Regions from separate parts of the uncultured Spongiibacter sp. genome, predicted to be linked through region 1. Evidence: predicted binding sites of a transcription regulator. Region 1 holds the regulator's gene; the other holds the start of a gene.
The links. Region 1 encodes PhoB, which activates phosphate uptake and scavenging genes when phosphate is short. Its sites were predicted from a motif close to TGTCATAAANNTGTAACA; they were not measured.

Region 1 (15,041 bases):
ATCAACCTTTGGCGATCTGGCGACGACGTGACACCATTACCACAATAATCAAAGCCATTACGGCGGCCGCGCAAAAGTACGGGTAGCTCGGCGCGATTCGGTATAAGAAGCCCCCCACGAGCGGCCCAGCGACAAACCCAAGTCCCGCCACCGAGCCAAGCAGGCCCGCCAAACCGCCCTGCTCATGGGGCTCGACAACCAAGCTGGCACTGGCACCGTAGGCCGGGCCGGTCAAACCCATACCAAAACCGAACAAGCCCATCGCCGACAACAACATCGGCAAGGTGTCTGACAATGCTAATAGCAAATACCCGGCGCAACTGAACGGCAGCCCCATAAACAGCAGGTTCATTGGCGACCCGTTGTAGCGCTGTACCACCACAAATTGCGCAAACAGCATGGCACCTGATGACACGATCATCGCAGCGGAAAACCACTGTGCCGCCGCCACACCGTCGAGTGACAGTAAATCCTGAAAATAAAACCCCAGCGTCTGCTGAACCATGCCCAGCAAGCTGTAAAGCGCAAAACCGATGAGGATAAACAGACGATACCTGGGGTCGAAATACGCCATGCGCTTCGGCCGCTTGCCGCCGCTGCTATGCGCTGGAATGGCTGGCAAATAACGCCAGACCAAAATCGCAACCAATGCGGCCAGCGCGGCTTGCAAATATAGCGGCGTTAAATAACTGAAGGCGACAAACCACGCCAGCGCGGGCCCCAGCATTACCCCCAGTTGATTAAAGGCCTGCAATTTCGCCATCCCCTGCGCGCGCCGGGAAATATCGGTGACATCGACCATATAGGCAGCCGATGCCGGGTGGGTCGCCGACATCAAAGCGGCGTGAATACCGCGGCTGAACATCAGCAACACGTAAAGGAGGCCGCCACCGAGTATGCTAACAAGTCCCATCCACGCGACCGCGTTGAACAGCATGGTACCAATGGTGTAGCCGAACAGGCCGATAATAATGATCGGCTTTCGCCCCCATACATCGCTCTTTCTTCCCCAGTAGGGTGAGGTCATGAAAAAAACGAGCGCGGTAAGCGCCGACAGCGAGGTGATTGCCATTTCCTTGGGCGCAATCGTTAGTTCGGTAAAGGGGAGTTGCCAGAGCATTTCATGCAGGGCCAGTTCGCGCCCCAACATTGGCAGCACCGCAAACACCACGCTCTGGCCCATCCCCACCGCCATCATGGCGGCGTAAAGCGAAATCATCGCCCGCCAGTCAGACCTCGGTGCACTGCCTGTTTCCGTCACTCAGCTATCCTCTTGCCATCGGTTTTTATCTGCCACGCCATCTGGCACACTTTGATACAGCGTGATAGCGGCTGGCTATCGTCCGTTCGCGGAGCATGCATTTTACACAGCCACTCCTTTTGCCAACACAAACCAAGCGGGAAACATGTCAAAGGTTCAGCAAGACGTACCATTGAGCCAGCGTTGGCTGGACCGAATTGAACGCACCGGCAATCGCCTGCCACACCCGGTCGTGCTGTTCATTTACTTCTGCGCGATCGTCGTTTTGCTGTCGGCATGGCTCACGGCAACAGGCGCTAATGTTCAGAACCCCAGCAGTGGCGAATGGCTTTACACGCGCTCGTTGTTGTCCCGCGACGGCCTGCTGTGGATGCTACACAATGCGGTGGGTAACTTTGTGAGCTTCGCGCCTGTCGGCTCTGTGATCGTCGCGATTATGGGTATTGCGGTGGCGGAACACTCCGGCTTGCTCGGCCATGTGTTGACACAATTCGCACGACGGGCGCCACCCAAGGCATTGAGTGCGGTGATTGTATTCACCGGCGTATTATCCAGTATTGGTTTTGACTCAGGCTATGTTGTTTTAATCCCATTGGCGGCGATCGTTTTTCGCGCCGCCGGACGCTCTCCGCTAGCGGGCATTGCCGCCGCATTCGCCGGGGTATCTGGCGGGTTTAGCGCAAACATTCTCCTCGGCCCGGTCGATGCAATTTTGGCGGGGATCTCCACCGAGTCACTACAGCTGATTGACCCGCAGGCCTCGGTGAGCGTCAGCGCAAATTATTATTTCATCGCCTTTTCTACCCTGCTTATTACCCTCGTCGGCGCATGGGTGACGGAAACCTTGGTAGAGCCTCGACTGCAGCGCCCTGGGCAGACAGAGAGCACAAGCACGCCCCCGGAAGCCTCGGCCAGCGAGACAAAAGCGCTGCGCCGCGTGCTGCTTTTTAGCGTACTTTATGTCGCGGCGCTCATCGCGGCGGTCGTCCACCCACAGGGGCCATTGCGCAACCCTGACCCCAGCGGTATGGCAGCCCTGCCTCTGCTGCAGGGAATTGTGGTGTTTATTGCTGCATATGGCGCACTCGCCGGGATTATTTTCGGCTACAGCAGTGGCCGCTTTACGCGCAGCAAAGACTGGGTAGACGCCATGGAGTCAGGCATGAGCACCCTGGCCGGCTATCTGGTGCTAATGTTCTTTGCCGCCCAGTTTGTCAATTATTTTTCCTGGACGGGCATTGGCGCATTAACGGCAATTAAAGGCGCACAATGGCTTGCCGGGCTCGAGCTTTCCACTACCAGCCTGCTGATTAGCTTTGTGCTGTGCAGCGCGGCCATCAACCTATTGATCGGCAGCGCGTCGGCAAAATGGGCATTGATGGCGCCGATATTCGTCCCCATGCTGGCGATGCTCGATGTGGCACCCGAGGCCGTGCAAATGGCTTACCGAATTGGTGACTCCAGCACCAACATCATCACGCCGTTAATGCCATATTTTGGCGTTGTGGTGGCCTTTATACAGCGCCACGATAGCAAAGCCGGTATGGGCACGCTGTTAGCATTGATGCTGCCCTACTCCCTGTGTTTTATCGTGAGCTGGTCCGTGTTACTGGCGGCCTGGGTCGGATTGGGGATTCCACTAGGGCCGAAATAAAAAGGACCGAAATAAAAAAGGGCCACAAAAAAGCCGCCCTCAGCCAAGCTGGGGCGGCTTTCGACTACTGGCGTCACGCCTTATTTTTTCTCTTGGACAGCCGCACTCATCTCATCGATATTCACGTGACGAACATCCGCGCCCTTGGCCAAATAAATAACGTGCTCGGCAATGTTGCGCGCGTGGTCGCCAATACGCTCCAGGGAACGCAGCGCCCACAGTACCTGCAACACCGAAGAAATGGTGCGCGGATCTTCCATCATATAGGTCACCAAGCTGCGCATAGCGGTGCCGTATTCCATATCGACGGAGTGATCTTCTTCCGCCACATCCAGAGCCATATCACTGTCTACACGGGCAAACGCGTCCAACGCGTTGCGCACCATGCTCAAGACATGGTCACCAATGTGGCGAATCTCTAACACGCTGCGCGGCAGGCCACCCAGTTCACCCAGCTTAATTGCGGCTTCGGCAACTTTTGTGGCCTCATCGCCCATACGTTCCAGATCACTGATGATTCGGCTGATCGACAACACCAGGCGGAGGTCGGTCGCCGCGGGCTGGCGGCGCGCCAGGATAATGGTGCACTCCTCGTCGATGGACACCTCCAGCGCATTGACGATACGGTCGCCACGCTTCACTTCATCAGCCAGACCACTGTCCTGACTCATGAACGCAGTAGTCGCATCGGCAACTTGTTTCTCGACGACCCCACCCATTTCCAGCATACGGGTTTTAATATCGTCCAGCTCAGAGTTGAACTGCTGAGAGATATGGTGAGCGTGTAAGTCTTTATCTTTCATTCCCGCATCCTATTGGCGCCGAGCTAATGGCCTAGCCTTAGCCGTAACGACCTGTTATGTAATCTTCAGTTTGTTTATTGGTCGGATTGGTAAACAAGGTATCCGTATTATCAAACTCGATCAGTTTGCCCATATACATAAATGCAGTGTAGTCAGAGACTCGCGCTGCCTGCTGCATATTATGCGTAACGATGACAATCGTGTACTTGTCTTTCAGCTCATTGATCAGTTCTTCGATCTTAAGCGTTGATATGGGATCCAACGCCGATGCTGGCTCATCCAGTAGCAGGACTTCCGGCTCAACCGCAATGGTGCGCGCAATGACCAAACGCTGCTGCTGGCCGCCAGACATGCCTAGCGCGTTATCGTGCAGACGGTCTTTCACTTCGTCCCATAAGGCGGCACCGCGCAACGAGCGCTCGACCACTTCATCCAGCACCCGCTTTTTATTCACACCCTGAATACGCAGCCCGTAAGCGACATTCTCATAGATCGACTTGGGAAAGGGATTCGGCTTTTGAAATACCATTCCGACTCGGCGACGCAGCGTTGCCACATCGACACTGCGGTCGTAGATATCATTGCCGTCCAGGCGAATGGCACCCTCAACCCGGCAAGTATCGACCAGGTCATTCATGCGATTGAAGCAGCGCAGAAGGGTCGACTTACCGCAACCGCTGGGGCCGATAAACGCCGTGACCTTTTGACGAGGAATCTCCATATTGACGTCAAACAACGCTTGTTTGTCGCCGTAGTACAGATCCAAACCGTCGACATTCAGAGTAATGTCCTCGTCGGTAATAGAGGCTTCATTGCGTACCCGGCCAAGCGATTCCATATCGATTGCGTGACCAGCTGTAGCAGTTTTGTTGGTATCCATAAATTTTACCGTCATGGCTGTGCCAATTACATTTCCAGAGATTTGTATTTTTCGCGCAGATGATTCCGCAGTGCCACGGCACTGAGGTTCAGCAGCGCAATGATAATCACCAACAGCAATGCCGTAGCGTACACCAGTGGCCGCGCTGCTTCGACATTCGGACTTTGAAAACCAACATCATAGATGTGGAAGCCCAAGTGCATAAACTTCTGATCGAGGTGGAAGTATGGGAAGTTGCCATCCACCGGTAGCGACGGTGCCAACTTGACCACCCCGACGAGCATCAACGGCGCAACCTCCCCGGCGGCACGAGCAACGGCCAGAATCAGGCCAGTCATCATCGCCGGACTGGTCATGGGCAACACCACCCGCCACAGGGTCTCGGCCTTCGTGGCACCCAGGGCCAGACTGCCCTCTCGCAGATTGCGGGGAATACGCGCCAAGCCCTCTTCGGTTGCCACAATAACCACCGGCAGCGTCAGCAGCGCCAGCGTCACAGACGCCCACAGAAGTCCCGGTGTACCAAAGGTTGGTGACGGCAGTGCTTCGGGGAATAGGGCCTGGTCGATTTCTGCCCCAACAAAATAGATAAAGAAGCCGAGCCCGAACACCCCGTATACAATCGAAGGTACGCCCGCCAGGTTATTCACCGCAATGCGCACGATTCGCGTCATCAGCCCCTGCTTGGCGTATTCGCGCAGATACACCGCCGCGATAACACCGAAGGGCGTTACCAGTACCGACATAATCAGCACCATGATCACTGTACCGAAGATCGCGGGAAAGATGCCGCCCTCGGTATTCGCTTCGCGGGGCTCATCGGTGAGAAACTCCGCAAACTTGCCGAAGTAAAAACCGACCTTGTTGGCAAAGTTCATGGTATTGGGCTTGTAGGCGTGGACCACCGTCGACACGCGTTGCTCGCGCTGCTGGCCCTGCGCGGTCTCGACAATAAAACTGTCTCGGTTCCACTCGGCATACAGTGCATTCAGCTCTTTTTGCAATACCGCATAGGCGGCATCCAGCTCAGCGCGTTCGCTGTCTATTTCCAGCTGCTTTTGGGCGCGCTCAGCGGCAGGTAACGCTTCATCGAGTTCCAAGCCGCGCTGGCGCAGACGCAGTTTTTCCAAGCGGTAGTTGATCGCGCCAATCTCTTTCTTTTCAACGCGCTCGATATCATGGTGAATGGTTTCAGCACGTTCGATACTCTGCTGAAACGCCTGCCACAGTGCTTCGTCATCGGCGGCGGCGATCGCCTGGCCATCGCGCTTCAAACCGCGCAAAAAGCCGTAAAAGTTGCCCCACTCACGGCGCTCGAGAACAATCGCTTGTTCTGGGTAATACGTGTTCTGCAGGTAGCGACTTAACACCCATTTAAAATCCGCACCGCTAACATCGCGGTTGCCGACTTTCACCAGCTCTCGCTGGATAAACGGCTCGTCGGTATCGAGTGTAAAGCCAGCGCTGAGCAGCTGCTCGATCGCCACATCCTCGCTTTCAACCCGCTCAGCCATCACCACCGCTGGGGTTGCATCCGGCAACTGATACTCTGCGACAAAAACATCGGCGGGCCAAAAGTGGCTGAAACCACGCACTGCCAACAGTATTAACAAACCGATAACGGCCAGTGTGCTGACGGTCACCGCAGCGGCGTTCATCCAAATCAAGGGTTCGCCGCCCTTGAACCAGGCCGTCAGCCCCTGCTTTTCTTTATCCTGTAAATACATGATGTATCCCGAATCAATCAGAGGTTGCCGTAGCGCTGACGCAGACGCTGTCTGACCGTCTCCGCAACAGTGTTAACAACAAACGTAAACATAAATAGTACAAAGGCCGCCAAGAACAACACCCGGTAGTGACTGCTGTCGACTTCCGTTTCACCAATTTCTACCGCGATATTTGCCGCCAGCGTCCGCATACCCTCGAAGATATTGGCGTCCATAATTGGGGTATTACCAGTGGCCATCAGAACGATCATTGTCTCGCCGACCGCGCGACCCATGCCGATCATCAGGGCTGAGAAGATACCCGGGCTGGCGGTGGGCATAACGACACCAACCAGGCTTTGCCAAGGCGTTGCACCGAGCGCCAGTGATCCGTAACTAAGGTGCTTGGGCACCGAGAAAATGGCATCTTCAGCGATGGAAAAGATCGTGGGGATAACGGCAAAACCCATTGCCACACCCACCACCAGAGCATTGCGCTGGTCGAAGGATATGCCCAGATCATTGGTCAACCAGGCGCGCATATCGCCCGCAAAGAATGCCCTCTCCATTGGTGCGCTCAGCTCAACGCATGCGATTACCAGACCAATTACAACGGGAACCAACAGCAAGGGATGCCAGCCTTCGGGAACGCGGCGACTCACGCTCACGGGTAGTCGCGACCACAGCCAAGCGAAAATGAGAATACCCACTGGCAGCGCAATAAAGATGCTGAATACCGCGGGCAAATTGCGCTCGATAAAGGGTGCCAGCCACAGGCCGGCCAAGAAACCGAGAATAACGGTAGGCAAGGCCTCCATTAACTCGATGAGTGGTTTAACCTTGCGGCGCAGCGAGGGCGCCATGAAATACGCGGTGTAAATCGCACCACAAATCGCCAATGGCGCCGCAATTAACATGGCATAAAAAGCGGCTTTCAGGGTGCCAAAGGCCAGCGGTGCAAAGCTGTACTTCGGCTCAAAATCATTGTCTGCCGCCGAGGACTGCCAAACATAGTCGGGCTCGGGGTAGCTTTCGTACCACACCTTGCTCCACAGCACAGACCAAGAGACCTCGGGGTGCTCATTTTCCACGGCGAAGCTACGGATCTCCCCTCCCTGCAACTCGACAAGGAGGCGATCCGCCCGCGGCGAAATTGCCATGCCAAGCACATTTTTTAATTCCAGCTCTTCACTCAGCAAACGGCGTTGCGACGTGCTGTAGAAGATATCGAGGTGACCGTCATCGGTAATGCTGACAAAGCCTTTGCGGCGGTGTTCGGTCAGCAGCATCGCGGAGGGGCCACCTGCCGTAAACTGGCGCACAAACTGCAAACCGTATTGTCCGCCCTGCTGAGCATTGCGAACCACGAACCACTGGGACACGCTGCCATCCTCGGCGGCGGTGAGCAAAGAAATACCGCCTAACAAAAAGCGTACATCACTCAGTGCCGCGCCATCAGTCACTTCGCCGCGATCAACGATCTCCAGGCTGCGCAGGCTAATCAACCGGTAGCCACCTTGCTGGCTCAACACGTACAGCCACTGCTGGCGAGGCCCGATCAATAGATAGTCGGCGGAGATATCCAGCGTTGGCAATGCCAGGTTTTCTTCGACCAGGGTGATTTCTTCACTGAGGAAGTCTTCTTCTTTGGTCCAGCGGCGTCCGACCAAATGGCCGTCACTCACGGCGACCACCACCAGGGCTTCCTCACTGTCGCGCACGGCTAGTCGACTCAGGGCCGCGTCGCTAATTTCCATGCCGGCTTCGCCATAGGGAAAGCGCAGAGACGGCGTAATCAGGCGTTGATCCTCGGGGTAGCTCACGCGATAGTCATGTTTGGCCAGCAGAGCTCGACCGTCTTCCATACCCACCGCGAATACGCGGGTTTCTTCTGACTCCAGTGCAAAGCTGCTAATCGCTGCAGTCGTTGGCAGCGACCGCTTGAGAACCTGTTGACCATTCTCGGTATTAAAAAATACGGCATCCCCGTTTTCGGCAAGGCGAAAACCCACCTCGGCCTGTTCTTCCATTGCCAGATACAATGGCGCGGCGGCCACTGGCAATTGGAACTGTTCCTCTGACTCGATGCCAGCCGAATTAAACAGCGGCAGAATTTCATACAGCAGATAGAAAAAGATCAGCAGAATGGACAGCAATACCCCAACACCACCGCCGGTGATAGTTGCTGTGGTCATGCCATCTTTGACTTGGCGCCATCTGCGTTGGGCCGATGCAGTTGCGCGCACCTCTGATTGCTTCATAAGTCTCGGGCTCTTTGAGGAACTGGCGGGGATTTTATGACGATAATGTTTCAGTTTTGTTACAGATAAAAAATGTGCCACAAACTCACGTTTGCAGCACATTTTACAGCGACATCATGTCGGCATTTTTACAGCTCTAGCTTTTTGCGAATTTTCTCTACAACGCTTGCTGGCAGCGGGATGTAGCCATCTTTGGCAACGATTTCCTGACCCTGCTTTGACAGCACCAGCTTAACGAATTCGCGCTCTAGCGGCGTAAACGGCTTATTGGGTGCTTTATTCATGTAAACGTAGAGGAAGCGTGACAGCGGGTAGCTACCATTGATCGCATTTTCCGGCGTGGCGTCAACAAAACTGCCCTTCTCATTCTTGGACAGCGGAATAGCGCGAACGCTTGAGGTCTGGTAGCCGATGCCAGAATAACCGATGCCGTTAATAGAGGTAGACACAGACTGAACCACTGATGCCGAGCCTGGCTGCTCGTTTACACCATTTTTAAAGTCGCCTTTACACAGTGCCTTGCCTTTAAAGTAGCCGTAGGTGCCCGATACCGAGTTGCGACCGAACATTTGAATATCGCGCGCCGACCACGACCCATCCATGCCGAGCTGACCCCAGCGCTGGATATTTTCCGGGTGGCCACACTTGCGAGTGCTTGAGAAAACCGCATCGACTTCGGCGATGGTCATCCCCTCAATGGGGTTGTCCTTGTGGACAAACACCGCCAGGGCGTCAATAGCCACCGGAACCGCAACGGGTTTGTAGCCATATTTCGCTTCGAAGGCTTCGATCTCTTTGTCCTTCATCTTGCGGCTCATTGGCCCCATGTTTGAAGTGCCTTCTGTCAACGCCGGGGGCGCAGTAGAGGAACCGGCTGCTTGAATCTGGACGTTAACGTTTGGGTAAGCGCGTTTGAAGTCTTCGCTCCAAAGCGTCATCAGGTTTGCCAGGGTATCTGAGCCAACGCTGGAAAAAGTGCCCGATACACCCGCCGCTTTTTCGTACACAGGCAGCGCCGGATCAACTTCAGTGGCTGCCGCCACCCACATAGAGGAAAGGCCAAATGCGGCCGCCATCAGACATTGCTTCAGTTTCACAGGTATCTCCCGATCAATAAAATTGGTAACACGGCTGTCATTTTAGCGGCGCTAGATGACGGATTTATTACAATGAGAAATCAGTTTACCCGAGTGATTAATGAACGTGGAAATAAACAACTGAACGTACTGCCATGCCCCGGCTGGCTGGAGATTTTCATCTCGGCCCGGTGGCGCAACAAAACATGTTTCACGATCGCCAAACCCAAGCCTGTACCGCCGGTATCGAGGGAGCGACTTTGATCAACCCGGTAGAAACGCTCGGTTAGACGGGGAATGTATTGCGGCTCGATACCAATCCCGCTGTCCTGCACTTCCAAAACACCGTGGCTGTCATCCTGGTACCAACGCAGCACAATTCGGTCATCCTCGGCGGTGTAGCGCGCGGCGTTTACCGCCAGGTTAGACAGCGCGCTGCGTATTTCCGTCGCCTGCCCTTTCAGGGCAATGGCATCGTCACATTCGATGTCAATCTGGCGGTTGCCCTTGGCGGCCGCCAGGGCTTCTTCGCGCACCATTTCCATCAGCGGGCGGATGCGTATTACTTCATGCTCGCTGGCTTGAGGGACGGATTCCAGTCGCGACAAGAGCATTAAATCTTGAATGAGGTGATGCATGCGACGAGACTGCCGCAGCATTTGATCGATGGCGCGATCCCAGCGCGGGTTGTCGCCACCGTGCTCAGAAAACGTCTCCAGGTAACCATTGATCACCGTCAGTGGCGTGCGCAACTCGTGCGACACATTCGCGACAAAATCTTTGCGCATTTTTTCGAGACGGTGGGTTCGCGTGACATCGCGAGCAAACAGTAAACGGTTACCCTCTGCGAAAAAGCTGATGCTTAAACTGAGCTGTATCTCGCTGTTTACCGGCGACGCCATTTCAAAGGGCATGGCGTATTTTTCTGCTTCGTAGTAGGCAACAAAATTCGGGTTGCGCACTAAATTCAGCAGCTGCAAGCCGACATCTTCATCCCTGCGCAGCCCCAGTAGATCCATCGCCGCATCGTTGCACCATTCGATGTTGCCGTGACGATCCAGCATCACCACAGCATCTGACATCGATGCAAACGATGAATGTAAGTAATCAATAATTGCTTGTAACTGATCACGATCTCCCGAAGCATGCTTCTGCATATCGTAAATCGTGTCGAAAATTTGACCCCACATGCCAATTGCCTCTGGCGGCTCGGTACCCAAGCCTCTATATAACCAGTCGCTCAGTCGTTGAAGTTGCCATAGCAGCCAGGTGCATATCACCGCTGCAACGATAAAAACGGGCCACACTCCAAGGTCGAACGCTGTTGCAAACACTGCCGCCGCTGCCAATGGCAGCACTACGCGAACAAGCTCCGTCTTCCAGCCGTAATACCGCATAGAGCAGCGCTAGGCGCTCACCCCCGTTGCGGAAAAACGGTAGCCAGTACCGCGAACGGTTTGAATCAGCTGCCCGAAGTCTCGCTCGCCGGTCAGCAGCGCTTTGCGAAGCCGGCGAATATGAACATCTACCGTGCGCTCTTCAACATAGACATTGGTGCCCCATACCTGGTCAAGCAGTTGACCACGGCTATAGGCACGCTCTTGGTGGGTCATGAAAAACTTCAGTAATTTAAACTCGGTGGGCCCCATATCCAAAGGCTCACCATTGGCAAACACGCGGTGACTGGCGGGGTCGAGTTTGAGGCCATCCACCTCAATGGTCTCTTCCTGCTCAGGCGAGCTGCCGCGGCGCAACACTGCCTTGATGCGCGCCATTAGCTCTCGGGAAGAAAACGGCTTCGTAATATAGTCGTCGGCACCGACATCCAGGCCCTGAACACGGTTGTCTTCATCGTCTTTAGCGGTGAGCATGATCACCAGCATATCCCGGGTTAAATCTTCCCGGCGCAAGCGGCGCAGCAGCTCAATACCACTGGTGACTGGCATCATCCAGTCCAGCAGTACCAGATCCGGGCGCTGATCAACAATAATTCCGTGCGCTTCCTGCGCGTTGCTCGCTTCGATGCAGTCGTAACCGGCAAGCTCTAGCCCTACGCGGATCATCTCGCGAATGGCGGCTTCGTCATCGACGATGAGGATGGTCTTTGTGCTCATGCTCTTCCCTTGTAGCCTGTGGATGCTTGAGCCTGCATTAAAACGGCCTTTAATGACAATTATATGACAACGACTCGATCAAGGCGCCAGCCGTTGCCCCCAATCTTAGTCGAAAACGACAGTTTTATTACCGTGCACTAACACCCTGTCCTCAAGGTGGTTGCGAAGCGCGCGTGCCAGAACGCTCTTTTCAACATCCTTACCCAAACGCACCAGATCATCCTTACTATGGCGATGCGACACCCGAATGACGTCCTGCTCGATAATCGGGCCTTCATCCAGCTGCTCAGTGACGTAGTGGCTAGTGGCACCGATCAATTTTACGCCGCGATCATAGGCCTTCTGGTAGGGGTTCGCGCCAATGAAAGAAGGCAAAAAGCTGTGGTGAATATTGATCATTCTGCCGCTGTAAGCACGGCAAAACTCCGGGGGAATAATCTGCATATAGCGCGCCAGCACGACACAATCAGCGGCATAACTTTCGGTTAGCTCCTGAATACGAGCGTGGGCCGGCGCCTTGTTTTGAGGGTCGACCGGCACATACTCAAACGGAATTCCATGCCACTCGACCATGCTGCGCAAGTTCTCGTGATTTGAGATCACACAGGGAATATCACAGTACAGCTCGTCGCTATGCCAGCGGTGCAATAAATCTGCAATACAGTGTGAGGCATGGCTTGCCAGAATCACCACCTTGCGCCGCCGCGCTGAGTCGACCAGCTCCCACTCCATGTCATAGGCCTGCGCCAAGGGCGTAAATGCCTCGCGCACTGCCTCGGCACCGATACTCAGTGAATCGGCTTTAATCTCATTGCGCATGAAAAACCAATTGCTGTCAGCATCCGCGTGATGATTGGCTTCGGTTAGCCAGCCCCCCTGGTCGGCGACAAATTGACTCACTTTGGCGACAATGCCAACGCGGTCTGGACAACTGGTGATCAAACGGTAGGTATGTTCCATCTTTACAACAACATCCTTGCAAAAAAATCTTAACCCTTGTTCAGTATTGCCCGCACTGCCTGAGGCAGGTCTGCGGGAAGCACAACGGTCTTGGCATTGTCGGACGCTGACAACTGACGCAGCGAGTCAGCGTATTTTTCACCCAGCAGATACAGCACGGGCAATTCATCACCTTTAACGGCCTCCGAAACCAACTCAATCGCTGCACCGCTGGCCTTAGCCAACACCACTTCCGCCTGGGCGTCGCGACGCGATGCTTCCAGACGCCCCTCAGCTTCGAGGATCGCAGCCTGCTTCTCACCTTCGGCCTTGGTCACCGCCGCGCGACGTTGACGCTCTGCCGCGGCCTGTTCTTCCATGGCACTTTGCATGGTGGGAGATGGATTAATGTCTTGGATTTCCACCGTTTTAAGTGTGATCCCCCAGTCGGAAATATCGTCTGAAATCCCCGCTTTGAGCTTGGCCTTGATTTGCTCCCGCGACGACAGGGCCGAATCCAACGACATTTCGCCTACAATTGAACGCAGCGCAGTCTGTACTAGGTTTTGGATGGCAATAGTGTAATTCTCAACACCGTAGACAGCCTTCTCAGGAGAAACGATATTTATATAGGCCACCGCGTTGGCAATAATCACCGCATTGTCTTCAGTGATGACCTCCTGGGAGGGGATATCCAACACAATATCCTTGGTTGTTAGGCGATAGGCCACTTGATCAACATAGGGAATAATAAAATTCAAACCGGGGTTCAAGGTGCGGTGATATTTACCCAGGCGTTGCACAATGTGTTTGTAACCTTGGGGAACGGTCTTCACCCCCATCGACAGCGTGACCACAACCAATACAAACAACGCCCCTGTAATCGCTAAACCATCCATATTCTTCCCCTAAAACCTCGTAAAATGAGCCTGCCAGCAACGGTATTATTCGGCAGCTTTGGCGCCGCGCTGGCGGCGTACTATCAATGAATTACCAGAGATATCTTCAACAACGACCCGGTCTCCAACGATCAAGGGCTCGCGACAAATATAACTCCATTCGTCATTACCCAGCACCGGTATACTGAAGCGCACTTGCCCCTCGCGGTGGTCCCCAACGCGCGTAACCATACCCTCCTGACCCACAACCTGCTCGCGCGACATGCCCGATAAACTTTTATCTTTCATACGCGGATGCACAAATTTAAACCAGAGGAACAAGTCGACCGCCGACAGCCCCGCCCAGATCAACACTTGAACACTAAAGGGCAAATCCACAACGGCGGTGATCAGCCCCACCGCAATGGCGCTGGCACCGAACCAGAGCATGACAAAGCTGGGAACAAAGACCTCGCTGGCAACCAGTAAAAGCCCCAAAACCATCCAGTGCCAGTACTCTATCGAGTTATTCAGCCAATCCATTTGTGCGCTCCTGCTGCCACGCGATAAGTGAGAGGCATTATTTAGCCACGATCTCACTTAATAGCAAGCGCCAAAGCTGCTAATTCACACTTGATTGGGGCTGCACCCCCACAGCAAACAGCAGGGATTTCCGGTACAATAGCCGATCATTCGAGAGTAGCTACGCCATGTCTTTACCACCGGCCATTTTTAGCCACCACCCCTACTGGGCGGAGTGCTTCGGCACCGCACCATACTTGCCAACCAGCCGCGAGGAAATGGACGCCTTGGGTTGGGACAGCTGCGACATCATTATTGTCACCGGCGATGCCTATGTGGATCACCCTAGCTTTGGCATGGCCGTTATTGGGCGCGTATTGGAAGCGCAGGGCTTTCGCGTTGGCATTATTTCCCAGCCGGACTGGCAGTCAGCAGAGCCCTTCACCGCGCTGGGCAAACCTAACCTGTTTTTCGGCGTCGCCGCCGGAAACATGGACTCGATGATTAATCGCTACACAGCAGACCGCCGACTGCGTCACGACGATGCCTACTCACCGGATAACGTCGGTGGCAAGCGCCCCGATCGCGCGGTTATCGTCTATGCCCAGCGCTGCCGCGAAGCCTATAAAGACTGCCCCATTGTTATCGGCTCCATCGAAGCAAGCCTGCGACGTATCGCGCACTACGATTACTGGAGCGACAAAGTCCGGCGCTCAATTCTCATGGACTCACGGGCGGATATTCTGCTGTATGGCAATGCCGAACGCGCCATTGTCGACCTCGCTCACCGGCTGTCTCGCGGCGAGCCGGTGGAGCAAATTCGCGACCTTCGCGGCACCGCATTTATTCGCGACGCAGTGCCTGACGGCTGGACGGTTGTGGACTCCAGCGATATTGACCGACCCGGCAAGGTGGATCCGATCACCAGCCCCTATGTGGACACCAGC
Region 2 (15,041 bases), on a different contig from region 1:
CGCCACTTGCCGCATAAGCTGGTGGAGGCTTTTCGTGCAACGCTGGAAGAGGCGACGCTGGCGGATTTGTTGGTTCACGTGGTCGACTGTGCAGACCCGGAGCGCAGTGACAATGTCCGGCAAGTAAAGAATGTATTGGAAGAGATTGGTGCCGACAGCATTCCTGTGCTGGAGGTGTATAACAAAACCGATCTATTGGGTACAACGCCGCGTATCGAAAGAAACGAGCACGGTGATGTGACACGGGTGTGGCTGTCGGCGCAGCGCCAGCAAGGGCTGGAGCTGTTGGGTGACGCGCTGGCAGAAATTCTCAGTGGCGATATCGTGGAGCCAGAGCTTGTGCTCAATGCCAGCGACGGCCGCTTGCGTGCCAGGCTCTATCAACTCAATGCGATTCAGTCTGAACAGCTCGACGAAGCGGGGCGCTTTCACCTGAAATTGCGCTTACCGTCGGTCGATTGGCAACGTTTTTTAGCCGCTGAGTCGCTGAGCGAAGCGTCGCTCAACATCCAGCAAAGCAGTGACGAAATGTCGTCTACACGGCGTTAGCAGGGCAGGGTAAATCTGCTAGACTGCCCCTCTAATCAACAGCTTGGCGTCTTAATCTGCCATTGGCTTTCTTCGGAAAGCGGGCAATGACATACGGACAGGAGAAAACTATGGCCTGGAATGAACCGGGTGGTGGTCGCGATAACGACCCTTGGGGTGGCAAAAATCAAGGGCCGCCGGACTTAGACGAGGCGCTGAAAAAGTTGCAAGAGCGGCTCAATAGCCTCTTCGGTGGTGGCAGTGGTGGCCAGGGTGGAAATGGCGGCGGCGTAAAACTGGGAATGGGCAGCATTGGTGCCCTCGCGGTGTTGGCCGTTGCAGTGTGGGCGCTATTTGGTTTTTATCAGGTAGACCAGCAAGAGCGCGCGGTGGTGTTGCGCCTGGGTGTCTACCAACAAACGGTGATGCCGGGTTTGCGTTGGGCGCCGCCGATTATCGACGATGTGAATATTATTAACGTCACCAAGGTTCGTGCGGCCGCGAGTCGCGGGCAAATGCTGACTGAGGACGAAAATATTGTCGATATTTCAGTCTCTGTGCAGTACACCGTTTCGGATCCCGCTAACTTTTTGCTGAAAGTGAAGCGTCCTGAATTGAGCTTGGAACACGCGCTGGAAAGTGCGCTCCGCCACGTGGTGGGTAGCTCGAAAATGGATCAGGTGATCACTGAAGGGCGTGAGCAGGTCGCCATTGAAACGCAGGCTCGTATGCAGAACTACCTCACTGCCTACCAAAGCGGCATCCAGGTGGCGAAAGTGAATATCGAAGACGCTCAGCCGCCGTCGCAAGTGCAGGACGCGTTTGACGATGTAACGCGGGCGAAGGAAGACCGTGAGCGACTCAAGAACGAGGCCGAGGCCTATGCCAACGGCATCATCCCCGAGGCGCGTGGTGCGGCACAACGTCAACTCGAAGAAGCTCAGGCATACAAAGAGCAAGTCATTGCCAAGGCCGAGGGTGAGGCCCAGCGCTTTAGCGAGTTGGTGGCAGAGTACAAGAAGTCACCAAAGGTAACTCGTGAGCGCTTGTACATTGATGCTTTGCAGGCGCTCTACGCAGATTCAAGCAAGGTGATGGTCGACGTAGAGGGTGGCAACAATATGATGTATCTGCCCTTAGACAAGTTGGCCAACCAGCGTGCGGCCTCTCGTCCGATGCGTGACCAAGAGGTGGATATTCGCCAGCTGACCGACAAGGTTGTAGAGCAGTTGCGCCGGGACAGTCAGTTTAGCCGCCGGGAGGGACGTTGATCATGGCAAATCGTCAATTTACGGTATTACTGTTAGCGCTGGCGGTATTGGTCGTTGGCTATAACTCCCTGTTTATTGTCAAGGAAACCGAGCGAGCGGTAATGCTCAAGTTCGGTGAGATTGTCGACCCAGATGTGGCGGTCGGTTTAGGTGTTAAAACCCCGTTTGTGCACGTGGTGCGCAAATTTGAGCGTCGGATCTTAACCTTGGATGCGCCAACCCAGCGTTTTCTCACGAATGAGAAGAAGCCCTTGGACGTAGACTTCTATGCCAAGTGGCGTGTTGCCGACACGGAAACGTTTTACACCGCCACCAACGGCGAGGAAATTCGCGCCGAGGGTCTGCTGGCTCAACGTATCAACACCGGCCTGCGGAATAAATTCGGTGAGCGCACCTTCCACGAGGTGGTGTCCGGTGAGCGCGACATGCTGATGACGGATCTGACCTCTGAGCTGAACAAGATCACGATGGCGGAATTCGGGATCGAGTTGGTCGATGTCAGGGTGAAGCGTATCGACCTGCCTTCACAGGTAAGTCAGTCGGTATTTGATCGGATGAAGTCAGAGCGTGAGCGCGAGGCACGCGAGCAGCGCTCAACAGGGCGCGAGCTGGCCGAGAAAATTCGCGCCACAGCGGACCGCGAGCGCACCATCATTGCAGCCAACGCCTACCGCGATGCGGAAGTCATTCGCGGTGAGGGTGACGCCCAGGCGGCACAAATTTACTCGTCTGCCTACAATGCCGACCCCGAGTTTTATGCCTTCGTCCGCAGCCTTACTGCGTACAAAGCGTCATTCTCTGGTGATGGCGACCTGCTGGTACTGGACAGTGACAGCGAATTCTTCCGCTATCTGAGAAAGGGCAGCGTAAAGTAATGTGACTAGTTGGCAGCGGCGCGTCGAATGCGCCCTGCCAATGCCGCCATTGGCGGCGATTGTGGTATCATCCGCGAATCCGGGCAGGGGACATGCAAGCAGCACGTTTCCTGGCGCGGATTTTTTGTTTTTAGCGGGTGGGATCAATGTGGCAGGAATTGGCAGTGGCCCTCAGCTTAGTGCTGATCATTGAAGGCATTTTGCCCTTTCTGAGTCCTGACCGCTGGCGCATGCTGGCCTATCGCATGGCTGATTTAGACAGCCGTTCTGTTAGGTGGGTGGGCCTGCTGAGTATGGTGACCGGCCTGCTAATGCTGAGCGTCTTGCGCTGACTTCAAGAGATTGTGGATTTATGACCCTGGTTGATCGTTGGCTGCTCCCGGATGGAGTGGAAGAACTGCTGCCTGAACAGGCTCAGCAGGTAGAGAGCCTGCGCCGCAAACTGCTAGACCTATACCAGCGTTGGGGCTACGAGTTGATCGTTCCGCCCATGTTGGAATACACCGAGTCACTGCTGGTTGGCTTGGGCAGCGACATTGACCTGATGACCTTCCGGGTCACCGATCAGCTGACCGGTCGGCTGATGGGGCTGCGCGCAGACATTACCCCCCAGGCGGCGCGTATTGATGCCCACAGCTTAAAACGTGAAGGCCCGGTGCGTCTCTGTTATGCGGGCAGTGTGCTGCACACCCGGCCGAAGAAGCCACTGGCTTCGCGCTCGCCGATCCAGCTCGGTGCAGAGTTATACGGCGACAACAGTCAGGCCAGTGACCTGGAAATTATTTGTCTGATGCTGGAAACGCTGCACGTTGCCGGCCTCAGCGAGTTGACCTTAGATATCGGTCACGTGGCGGTCTATCAGGCGGTGGTCGATGCCGCTGGTCTCAGTGACGAGCAAGAGCAGCGCTATTTCGACATATTACAGCGCAAGGCCGTTGCCGAATTAGGGACCTTTATTGATGAGCTGGCGGTCGATGGCGAAACGGCTAGACAGCTGAGTGGCCTGAATGCCCTGCACGGCGGCGATGATGTATTGCAACGCGGCCTTGAATTGTTCGCCAATATTCCGGCTGCGGTTGACGCTATCCACGCTCTGCAGTCGTTGCAGCAGCGCCTCATGGCGCGCATGCCGTCCCTCAGTTTCTACTTCGACTTGGCCGAACTCCGAGGTTTCCACTATCACACCGGTTTGGTGTTTTCGGCGCTGGTGAGTGAGCACGGACAGGCGCTGGCCTCCGGTGGTCGCTATGACGATATTGGCAAGGTATTTGGTCGCGCGCGCTCGGCTATCGGTTTTAGTCTTGATCTAAAAGCCCTGCTGTCACTGGTTGCGGCACCGGCTGAAGTGAAGGGAATTTTCGCGGCGCACAGCGACTCGGCTGAGCAGTGGCAAGCAATACAGCAGCTGCGAGACGCGGGCGAAAAGGTCGTCGCGGGTTTGCCGGGGCAGCAGCCTAGCGAAGCGTGTGATCGCCAATTAATTGAACAGAACGGCCAGTGGCAAGTACAGCCACTGGGTTAAGTCACAACCTGTTATCCAGAGATGCGGATATGAGTAAGAATGTAGTGGTATTGGGCACCCAGTGGGGTGATGAAGGCAAAGGCAAGATCGTCGATCTGCTGACGGATCAGGCCAATGCGGTCGCCCGGTTTCAGGGTGGCCATAACGCCGGCCATACTCTGGTTATTGACGGTGAGAAAACCGTTCTTCACTTGATTCCATCAGGTATCTTGCGCGAAGGCGTCACCTGCCTGATTGGCAACGGTGTGGTGCTGTCGCCAGAAGCCCTGCTCAAAGAAATGGCCGAGCTCGAAGAGCGTGGTGTACCAGTTCGCGAGCGCCTGCGTTTAAGCCCCGCTTGCCCGCTGATTCTCCCTTATCACATCGCTTTGGATAATGCCCGCGAGATAGCACGTGGCGCTGCCAAGATTGGTACGACCGGCCGCGGTATCGGCCCGGCTTACGAAGATAAAGTGGCGCGCCGAGGCTTGCGCCTGGGTGATGTATTTAATGCCGAGCGCTTCGCCGAAAAGCTGAAAGAAGTGATGGAGTATCACAACTTTACTCTGACGCAGTACTACAAGGCAGAGGCGGTTGATTATCAAAAAACCTTGAAAGAAGCCCTGCAAATGGCTGAGCAGCTTCGCCCGATGGTTGTCGATGTTACCAGTGCCTTGCACGCCTACCGCGAAGAGGGCGCCAACATCTTGTTTGAAGGTGCTCAGGGATCATTGCTGGATATCGACCACGGTACCTACCCCTTTGTCACCTCGTCCAATACCACCGCGGGCGGCACGGCGACCGGTAGTGGTTTTGGTCCGCTGTATTTGGATTACGTGCTGGGTATCACCAAGGCCTATACCACGCGTGTGGGCAGTGGTCCGTTCCCGACGGAATTGTCCGACAGTGTGGGCGAGCACCTGGCCAAGCAGGGGCATGAATTTGGTGCAACCACCGGTCGTGCCCGCCGCTGTGGTTGGTTTGATGCGGTCGCCCTGCGTCAATCAGTGCGCATCAACAGTGTAACCGGCTTGTGCCTGACGAAGCTGGATGTGCTCGACGGCCTGGATATCGTGAAGGTATGCGTGGACTATCGCAATGCTGCGGGCGAGTCGATTTCTGCGCCATTTGATTGTGAGGACTACGATCAAATCACGCCAGTGTATGAGGAACTGCCGGGCTGGTCTGAGTCGACAGTGGGTGCCAAGTCGCTGGATGAGCTGCCCGACAATGCCCGCGCCTATATCAAGCGCATTGAGGCGTTGTTGAATGTGCCCATCGATATCGTGTCCACCGGCCCAGACCGCGTTGAAACTATCGTACTGCGCCACCCCTTCGCCTAAGTAAGCGGCGGCGATCTCAGGCTTTGCTGCCAAGATCGAGTGATAAAAAAAGGCCATGCATTGCTGCATGGCCTTTTTTGTTTCCGGGGTCGTTAGCTTAGAACGCCCACTGTGTGCGGATAGCAAAGCTGTCTATATTGTCAGCAACCTCGCCTTTATCGTTCTGGATCGCGCCGCCGTCCAGGTCGTAGCTGCGGCTGTAATCAAACAGCACGCGCATGTTGCGGCTCAGATACCAGTTCAAGCCCAGGGTAAAGCGCTTGGCTTCGCCGCCACTGATATTGTCATCTTCCAGATCAATTTGATCAAAGCGTGCAGCGACTTCCAATGCGCCCCAATCGCCGGTGCTGGCATTGAATGGCGTGTTCACATTGAAGTACTTAAATTCGCCTTCAGACGCTTTGTAGCGGCGTTGACCACCAAAGATACTGTAGCCGAGTTGCACGTAGTGCGCGGAAAAGCTCAGGTCGTCGCCACTGTCACGGCTAACATTGTTCGCTGCAATCTCACTTTGTACCGACCACGCACCGTGCATGGCGGCAAATTCGAAAACGCCTATCTCGACCTTGTCCATGTCGGCAACGCTGGCGTTCACGGGCTTAAGGTCAGAGAAGTTAGTGGTTTTATATGAGAACGAGGGGCTCTTGCCATTCGCCAAACCGTCGTCGCTGGTTTTGCGCAGGCCATAAGATGCACCCACGTGGACAACGGTATTGTCATTCAGAACCGGGGCGAAGCTGGCGCGCGCGCCGAAACCGTGGCCTTCATCGGCATCATTGTTAGAAATGCCGTCGCCGAACAAACCGGCTTTAGCGTGCCAGTTGCTGCCACCGCTGGCTGCTGTGATGCCAATGGCGCGGTCAAAGTAGGGCGTGGTGAGTGCAGCAACCAGTGAGCGCTCGGTGAACATTATGTCGTTAGAGCTTTCTTCTACTTCCATGCTGACCGCATGCTTTTGGTTACCGACAGTCAGTGTGATGGGGGCAGAGGTCAGCTTGTAACTCAGGTTGGCGTCTTTAACGCTGACCTTATTGCCCGCGAAGTCACTTTCCAATACGTACTTCCAGCGACCGTTCAGTTTGCCTTTAGCGTAGAGACGAGCGCGGCGGATTTGTGTGCCGTCAATTGCATCTTCCTGGTTGGCGAACGCTTCGTGGTCGTGTGTGGCGTAGTCGGCGTGCAGGCGACCGCCAATTTGTATGCTGGCTTGCTTGTCCGCACTTTCAATCTTCAGGCCTTTGCTGCCCATGCTGACGGTCGCTTGCTGTTGTGCGCGTCGCGCTTGTTCGGCCTGCAGTGATTGCGCTTCCTCGGCACTGATAATGCCTTTTTCTTGTAGAAGCTTCAGTAGGGCGGAGTCCTGCTGGTTATCGGCGAAGGCGTGGCTGGTTACAAGGCAGGCTGCAATTGATGCGCTGCATGCTAAAGAAGAGATCGTTTTCATTGTTTAGGCACCCAAAATGAAAGAAGTGGCACTTATGTTACAAACCGGCGACAAGTGTATTTCTGTTTTATGACATTTTTATGACTTGCAGGTGGCATTACTCCCTGTTTTTTGCCAGGCAGGGGCTCGCTGAGCCCCTGCGTTGTTCTCTAAGGTCTTGTTATTCAAATACAAATTAGCTTCTTATGGCGGCTTTGTCTAAAAAATAAGCAAAAAACACCGGCTGAAACATTTTCGTCATAGTTTATTCACTGAGTTGTCACTTTGCCTGCCTAACATACGCCTCAACGACAACAAGCTATGCCCTATTTAAAAGGTTCCGGAGATAAGTTCCCATGAAAAAGCTTTTCGCAATGACAGCAATGGCCTCAGCGATGGCGCTGGTAGGCTGTGGTGGCGGCGGTGATATTAATATCAACGCCCAAAACAACTCTGTAGACAACAGCACCGGGAATGGTGGTGGTACGCCTTCCAATGCCTGTGCGTCTTACAGCGATAACGGCGTAACCCAGCAAGGCAGCCTGGACGGTGTGAACTGCATCTACGGTCCTGACTTCGTGAGCCTGACCAACCCGATCGAAACGCCTGCCGGCAACCCGGTTGTATTTGCCAAGCTGAGCAACGGCGGTGTGCACATCTTCCGCGATAGCCTGGTAGTGGGTAAAAACTACGATAACGATGCAGACTTGAATGCAGCAGGCATCACCAAGGGTGGTGACGGTGCAAGCATTCAGATCGAAGCTGGCACTACGTTGGCCTTCCAGTCTAGCGACGATTACATGGTGATTAACCGCGGTTCACAAATCATCGCAGAAGGCGAGATGAACGCGCCCATCACTATCACGTCAGTGTCAGATGCTGTGGAAGATTCCGTTGGCGCTGAGGACGTGCAACAGTGGGGCGGTTTGATCATTAACGGCTTCGGTGTCACCAATAAGTGTTCTTACACCGGCTCTTTTGCGAACAACAACTTGGCGACCAGTGACTGTCACGTTGCTGCAGAAGGTAAAGCGGGCGCTGGCCAAACGCATTACGGCGGTGACAACAACGAAGATAGCTCGGGTACGCTGGAATACTTCATTGTTAAGCACACCGGTTTCGAAGTTGAGGAAGACAACGAGCTGAACGGCATTTCTTTCAACGCTGTTGGATCGGGCACCACGGTTGATTACCTGCAAGCCTACTCAACTTACGACGACGGCATCGAGTTCTTTGGTGGTGCGGTAAACGTGGGTCACTACATCGGCATGTACGTGCGTGACGACTCTATCGATATCGATGAAGGCTACCGCGGCACGATCGACTACGCACTGGTTATTCAGTCTGAGAACGATGGCAACCGCTGTGTAGAGTCTGACGGTATCGGCAGCTACTCAAGCAAAGACCAGGCAACCATTGATGACTTCATCGCTCGCGGCTTGAACTCGCAAGCAACCATCAAGAACCTGACTTGTATCGTATCCGCGACAGAGGTGAGTGGTCAGCCAAACGGTACTGGTACCCATGATCCCGGTCAGGGCATGCGTATTCGTGAAGCGCATTTCCCAACTATCCAAAATGCCTTGATCACCACCGCTTACAAAGGCGATGTGAAGCTGGCGGATGACGACTACAACTACTGTGTGCGCATCGATAACGAAGGCCTGAAAGCGGCTCAAGATGGCGATCTGAAAATTGAGAGCAGCATAATTGCTTGTCAGGATCTGACCGACGGTGATGATCTGCCCAACGGCACCACACAGCTGCAGTTCTTGCAGGCCAGCAACGACACATACCAGTCGCTGGAAGCGGGTGAAGATCCCACTGCAGATGCGAATGCCAATCTGGAAATCCTGAAAGGCTTCTACTCGCTGCCACTGGCCGACATGAAAGTGAATGGTGCTGCCCCAACAGTAACACCCGCTGATGGTCGTGCCTTCATCGGCGCAGTCACCGAAGACGATGACTGGACTGCGGGTTGGGCCTACGGCTTGGACCCCGCTAACCGCGGCCAAGGCCTGTGGTTCGAATAAGCGAACGCAGAGTCTAACGCCAGAGCCGTAAAACAGAGGGCGCCTTACGGCGCCCTTTCTGTTGAAGACAGGTCAAATACGAGTAGGTCTTTACTGATGAAAAAGCAGATGATTAAAAAAGGGTTGCTGCCGGCATTTAGCCTGAGCGCTCTTAGCCTCGCCGTTTCGGCGGTGGCGCAAGAGGCCGACAGCGACCTCAGTTTTAACAAGCCACTGGAAGAAGTGGTTGTTGTTGGCCGCCTGAAGAGCACCGCCGAAAACCTGGTGATTGAACGGCTGGAGCAAGAAGTCGCGGTGGATTTTCTCGGGGCTGAGGCGATTGGTCGTATCGGTGATTCAACCGTTGCTGCCGCGCTGCGCCGCGTGCCCGGTGTTACCTTAATTGATGACAAGTTTGTTTTTGTCCGCGGTTTGGGTGAGCGTTACTCAAGCACCTTGTTAAACGGTGCAGTGGTTCCCTCTCCAGACCTGACGCGCAGTGTTATTCCGCTGGATATTTTCCCAACGTCCATCGTTGAGAGCCTGGCGGTTCAGAAGGTGCATTCTTCTGATATGCCGGCCGCTTTTGGTGGTGGTAATGTGGACATACGCACTAAAGGTATTCCCAGTGATCTGGTGTTTAGCCTTGAGATTGGCACGGACTACAACAGTGCCTCCGACGGCCGGCTGCTGACCTACAAAGGCGGCAGTGACGATATTTATGGCAACGACGATGGCACGCGAGCGCTTTCTTACAAGCTCAAGCAAGCCCTGCGTCAATACGGCGGTAGCCTTGATCGCAACGATATTCTCGCCGATATGCGCCAGTCAAACCCCAATGCAACACTGGCCGATGCTGAACAGCTCAACCGTGAGTTGGCGTTGAACCTATATCGCAATATCGATATTTACGAAACTGATGACGACGATAACTTCTCTGCTGAAGTTAACGCCGGTAACCGTTTCTATCTTGGCGATGCCGAAGAGATTGAGTTTGGCGTGTTGGCTGGGCTGTCCTATGACCGCAGCTGGCGCAATAAGTCGTCGGAAGTGCGTTCGGTATCTGACGAGGACGAAGCCGAGTTCAAAAACGAGACGACGCAGAACACATCGATTGCTGCCAACCTGAATTTTGGTTTGCGCTTGAACGAAGATCACTCGCTGGAAACAACCAGCCTTTATCTTCGCAACACCGATGACAAAACCTCAGTCACCGATAGTTATGACAACGATCAGCCTGTGGGCGGGGACATCTCGGACCGTCAGTTCAGAATTCGTTTTGAACAGCGCGAGCTGGTGGTGAACCAAATTCGCGGTGAACATACTTTCGGTGAGTTGAGTCGCGAGCAGTTGGGCTGGGATCAGTTGGCCTTTGCCGAAGGCTTGAGCTTTAACTGGTTCTACTCCGACAGTGAATCGACAACTGAGATCCCCAACGAAGTTGCGGTGCAGACACGTCATGTAGAAGGCCCGAATGGCAGCACCACCGTTGCCGCAAACGCGACGGCTGCCGACTACCGTTTTACCGATCTCCAGGATGAAGTTGAGAGCTACGGTTGGGAAGTGAAAATGCCGTTCTCCAGCATGGATTGGAAAGTTGAGCTGAGCGGTGGTAACGAGTATTGGGAAAAGGCGCGTACCTATCGCCAGACCCAGTTCGGCCTGGGCTCAGTGGACGCATCGGATGCAGTGCGCAGCGGCCCACTGGATCGCGTCTACAGTGACGCGAATATTCTCGACCCCAACAATGGCTATCAAATCCAGGTGGCTGGCAGTAACTCCGAAAGTTACATTGCCGCCAACCGCGTCGATGCCTACTACGGTAAGCTCGACGTTACCTGGCAGGATACCTGGCGCGTTGTTGCTGGTTTGCGCTACGAAGACTATCAGCAGGTGGGTTTGACCTGGGATCCGCTCGACTTTGACGGTATTCCTGTCGTGAGCAATGAGTCCGGTGGTCAGCAAGCGATCATCGACGAGCTCGAAAATGCCGTCTTCACCGACGACGATACCTTCGCTTCGCTCGCGGCAACGTACATGCTGCCCGGCTTCTGGGCCGAGGACTTCCAGCTGCGCTTTGGCTACAGTGAAACGACGGTTCGCCCGGACCTGCGTGAAATTGCTGACTCCAGCTACGTGGACCCAGTGACTGGCGCGCTGGTGTTCGGTAACCCCGATGTTCGCCCGGCGCAGTTTAAAAACTACGACCTGCGTGCGGAGTGGTTCTTTAGTAACAGCGACAGCTTCACCGCATCGTTGTTCTACAAGGACATCAGTGACCCGATTGAGCTGTTCCAAGCTGCGGCGGGGGACACCAACACCGCTGTTGAAATCGTCAATGCCGAAAGCGCGACGATTTTGGGTGCAGAAGTGGAGTTTATGAAGAGCCTCGGTGACTTTTCCGATGCGCTTATCCCCTTCTTCCTTCAGGGTAACTTGACTCTGCTGGATACCGAGCTGGTTGCCGGCAGCAATGCCGATGCGCCCACCAATGCTAAGCGCGACCTGGTTGGTGCCTCAGACTATGCGGCGAACTTGATTCTCGGGTTTGACTCGGCAGACGAAATGCACGCGGCAACACTGTCTTACAATGTGTTCGGCGAGCGCCTTTACTTTGCCGGTCGCAATGGTGAGCCCGACGCTTTTGAGCAGCCTTTCCACTCATTGGATGCCACCTATTCTTTCTACCCGAACCAGTCCGTTATCGTGAAGGTGAAGGTGAAAAATATTCTGGATGAAGAGCTGGAAATCGAGCGCGACGGTAAGACCACGTTCCGCGAGGAAGTGGGTACGACCTTTAGCGCTAGCATTGAATATGAATTCTAAATAAAGTCAGTAACCTTACTAAGGCGCCCCTGAGGCGCCTTTTTTATGCCCGGAATTGCTATACGGTATTAATACGCGACTCGCCGACCGACTATTTGCCCTGCTTGAGTTTGGCGTGAGCAGCCTTTAGGCCGTATTCGTGGTACTTGTCGGTATTGCCCTGGCTGCGAAAAATAACGGCCGCAAACTGATAAAAACGATACTCGTTTTTGTCCAGTCGAATGGCGCGTTTGATGGAATTCAAGGCTTGGGGATAGTCGCCTCTTTCAAAGGCGGCGCGGGAACGGCTGTAGTGCCAGAAAGGGTTGTCGCGCTGTCGAGATTCAATGACTTGCTCAAGTTGCTTAGCGCGATCCTTGCGGCCACTGCTGCGGTACAGCCGGGCCAAGTTGGAGAGTGATGCGGACTCCTCCGGGTCCAGACTCAGCGCCTTTAGAAAGGCAAGCTCGGCTTCGTCGTTGTGCCCTTCTCGGCGGAACAGAACGCCTAAGTTACCCCAAATATAGGCTTCGTCAGGGCCGAGGTACAGCGCCCGGCGCAGGTAGAGATAGGCGTCGCCGTAATTTTTGCTGTTCAGTGCGCCAACGCCCAGGTTGCTGTAATACTGCGCGGCGGCGATATCGTCGCTGACTCGTTTTTGCGGATAGCGATAGTCGTAAATATCTACGCTGAAGTCGATAACTTCGCGTTGGCCATTGCCGAGGTCGACAACGGCATTGATGTGTTTGTAAATCGCTGAACTGCTGTTGCTCAGCATTTCCCAGCTAGGCGGCACGCTGACTTCATTAAAATAGACATCCAGCTTTGCTTCTCGCGCCAGCGCTATAAACAATAAACTCAGCGACAAGCAGTCGCCTTGTGGGTCGTCAAAGGTGTCCGCGGCACTTTGGGTAATACCCGGTTGGTAGCGAATGCCCAATTGCTGGGGCCGCACCATGGCATCGACTAAATAGCGCAGTCTGGCGCGCGGGGTGAGTACCGGCGGCACATGCTCGTTGACGAAGTAACGCATCTCTGCGGTCACCGCGAGAATGTGTTGGTCCGGGGTGTTGAGGGGCGCGGGTTGCCGGTTGAACAGCGCCTCCTGGTGCAGCAGCTGTGCAGCCGCATCGCTATCCGGGGCAGCAATAAATTGCTCGAGTTGCGTGGGCTGTGTGCTGCAGGCGCTGCTCAAGAGCAATGTGGCGCTCAGTATTATTGTTTTTGCCGGGTGCTTCATTCCAGGGACTTGCCTATACCACTAAAGGCCGCGTCGGCGGCTGTTACGTTTCACAGTAACGCCGATCGCGGCAGTCAGCAAGGCGCTTAGTATTGCGAGGCGGGCAGGCGTACTTCCATTCCTTCTAGGTCGTCGCGCACCTCAATTTGGCAGCTTAAGCGGCTGCCCTCTTCGGGCTCGAGTACGCCGTCGAGAATGCCTTGTTCCATATCATCGGCTGCGGGCAGTTTGCTGCGCCAGGGTTCGTCAATGTAACAGTGGCAGGTTGCGCAGCTGCACGAGCCGCCGCACTCGGCCAGAATGTCATCGATACCGCCGTCGAGTGCGGCTTGCATCAGGCTGTGACCGCTCTCGGCCTCGACTTCGCGGGCCTCGCCGTTGTGAGAGATAAAAGTGATTAGCGGCATAAAATGCTCCAGTGGGTTAGTTGTGTCGTCTGCTGCTGGGTGCAGGTGGCGCAATTTTACCCTCTAGAAGGGGCGATGCCAGTCTTGAATGGAAATGTTGTCAATTGTGATGCTATTGGGCGATGTGTGTCGCTTGCTGCATAGCTATATTGCCTGTTGCATAAGCTGAGAGTGGGGAAATACGGTGACTACAGGCAAACACGAGCTAAGCCTGGCTGACCGACTGGCGCTACATGAACTGCCAGGGCGGTACGGCGACGCAGTGGACGATCGGGACTGGGCGCAAATGGATTCAATCTTCACCAAGGACGCAGTATTTGAAGTGCGCGGCCTAGTGACCCTGCGAGGTGTTGCAGAGATAAAGCGTTATATGGCGGAGGAGGGGCAGCACCCACTCGCCCACTTGATGTGTAACATCCATGCCCGGGAAGACGGTGATGGCGCGCGGCTATTTTTTCGCATTATTGCGCCGGTGCCGCGCGAGGATAAAAGTCGCGATGGCTACTGTATGCACTTCGGCTCTTATTATGACTGGCTGGTGAAAACCGCACAGGGTTGGCGGGTGAGGCACCGAATTTTCTCGGCGAAACGACTAACAGAGTATGAGGAGGCCCGAAGTGAGTGAGATAAAAGTAGCGCTGGTCACGGGGGCGAGTCGCGGCGCTGGCGCGGGCATCGCTCGTGCGCTGGGTGCTCACGGTATGACGGTTTATGTTACCGGTCGCACCGTTGAGCCCGGCGATGCCAAAGCCTGGGATGGCTCGGTATTGCCCGGCACCGTTGCGGAAACTGCTGCTGCGGTAACGGCTGCGGGTGGCAAGGGTGTTGCCGTGTTATGCGATCACAGTGACGACGAACGCGTGGCCGCGGTGTTTGAACAAATTCGCCGTGAGCAAGGGCGGCTTGACCTACTGGTCAATAACGCGACCTATATGCACCCGCAGCTCATTGAGCAGAAACCCTTTTGGCAAAAAGACATCTCGGCCTGCGAGATACTCAACGTAGGATTGCGCTCGGCCTATATCGCCAGCTGGCATGCAGCGCAGATGATGGTGGAGCAGGGGCGCGGGCTTATCGCTTTTGGCTCATCATTTGGTGCCTCCTGTTATATGCACGGCCCCGCCTATGGCGCGCAGAAAGCCGGGCTGGATAAGTTTGCCCACGATATGGCCGTAGACTTGCGGGGTTCGGGAGTGAATACCCTGTCGGTGTGGATGGGGCCGCTCAAAACCGAGCGCGCTGCTGTTGCCAGCAAGGTCAATCCAGCGCAATACGAAGCCTTCAGCAAAACTGCCGAGAGCCCGGAGTTTACCGGTCACATTCTCTATGCCTTGGCCACCAGCAACCAAGCAGAGGCCTTGAGTGGCCACACCGTGATCGGGGCAGAGTTGGCGCGGGAACTTGGCGTAACCGACGAGGGCAGTGTCCGCCCCTCCTACCGGGAGACTTTAGGCGAGCCGCCGAAACCCAATCCGGCTGTGGTGTATTAGGATAGTGGCGTTATTCCTTACCGATAATTATGAATTTTAATTTTTAGCCGAGGGAGGTGTATGGTGAAAATATACAGGTGTGGAAATAAATGTATTGAGCTATGCACCCTTCATTCCGTTTTTTGGGTAGAAGGCCCTACAGCGAC

Region 2: the regulator PhoB is predicted to act here: its motif matches at 7,031-7,048, upstream of ABNS66_RS10685 (porin).

What each region holds. Positions count from the first base shown of each region.
Region 1 is NZ_CAXGPO010000019.1:1,476-16,516, reverse strand. Features, by position in the region: gene ABNS66_RS10030 (MFS transporter) at 2-1,261, opposite strand; gene ABNS66_RS10025 (AbgT family transporter) at 1,407-2,915, shown strand; gene phoU (phosphate signaling complex protein PhoU) at 2,996-3,718, opposite strand; gene pstB (phosphate ABC transporter ATP-binding protein PstB) at 3,756-4,556, opposite strand; gene pstA (phosphate ABC transporter permease PstA) at 4,625-6,325, opposite strand; gene ABNS66_RS10005 (ABC transporter permease subunit) at 6,343-8,499, opposite strand; gene ABNS66_RS10000 (phosphate ABC transporter substrate-binding protein PstS family protein) at 8,694-9,662, opposite strand; gene phoR (phosphate regulon sensor histidine kinase PhoR) at 9,743-11,038, opposite strand; gene phoB (phosphate regulon transcriptional regulator PhoB) at 11,048-11,755, opposite strand; gene purU (formyltetrahydrofolate deformylase) at 11,861-12,715, opposite strand; gene ABNS66_RS09980 (SPFH domain-containing protein) at 12,745-13,593, opposite strand; gene ABNS66_RS09975 (NfeD family protein) at 13,639-14,115, opposite strand; gene ABNS66_RS09970 (YgiQ family radical SAM protein) at 14,283-15,041, shown strand, end outside.
Region 2 is NZ_CAXGPO010000022.1:848-15,888, forward strand. Features, by position in the region: gene hflX (ribosome rescue GTPase HflX) at 1-549, shown strand, start outside; gene hflK (FtsH protease activity modulator HflK) at 660-1,799, shown strand; gene hflC (protease modulator HflC) at 1,802-2,674, shown strand; gene ABNS66_RS10670 (DUF2065 domain-containing protein) at 2,839-3,006, shown strand; gene ABNS66_RS10675 (ATP phosphoribosyltransferase regulatory subunit) at 3,027-4,196, shown strand; gene ABNS66_RS10680 (adenylosuccinate synthase) at 4,226-5,518, shown strand; gene ABNS66_RS10685 (porin) at 5,616-6,962, opposite strand; gene ABNS66_RS10690 (serine/threonine protein kinase) at 7,298-8,974, shown strand; gene ABNS66_RS10695 (TonB-dependent receptor) at 9,071-11,779, shown strand; gene ABNS66_RS10700 (tetratricopeptide repeat protein) at 11,871-12,998, opposite strand; gene ABNS66_RS10705 (2Fe-2S iron-sulfur cluster-binding protein) at 13,085-13,405, opposite strand; gene ABNS66_RS10710 (nuclear transport factor 2 family protein) at 13,590-14,030, shown strand; gene ABNS66_RS10715 (SDR family NAD(P)-dependent oxidoreductase) at 14,023-14,895, shown strand.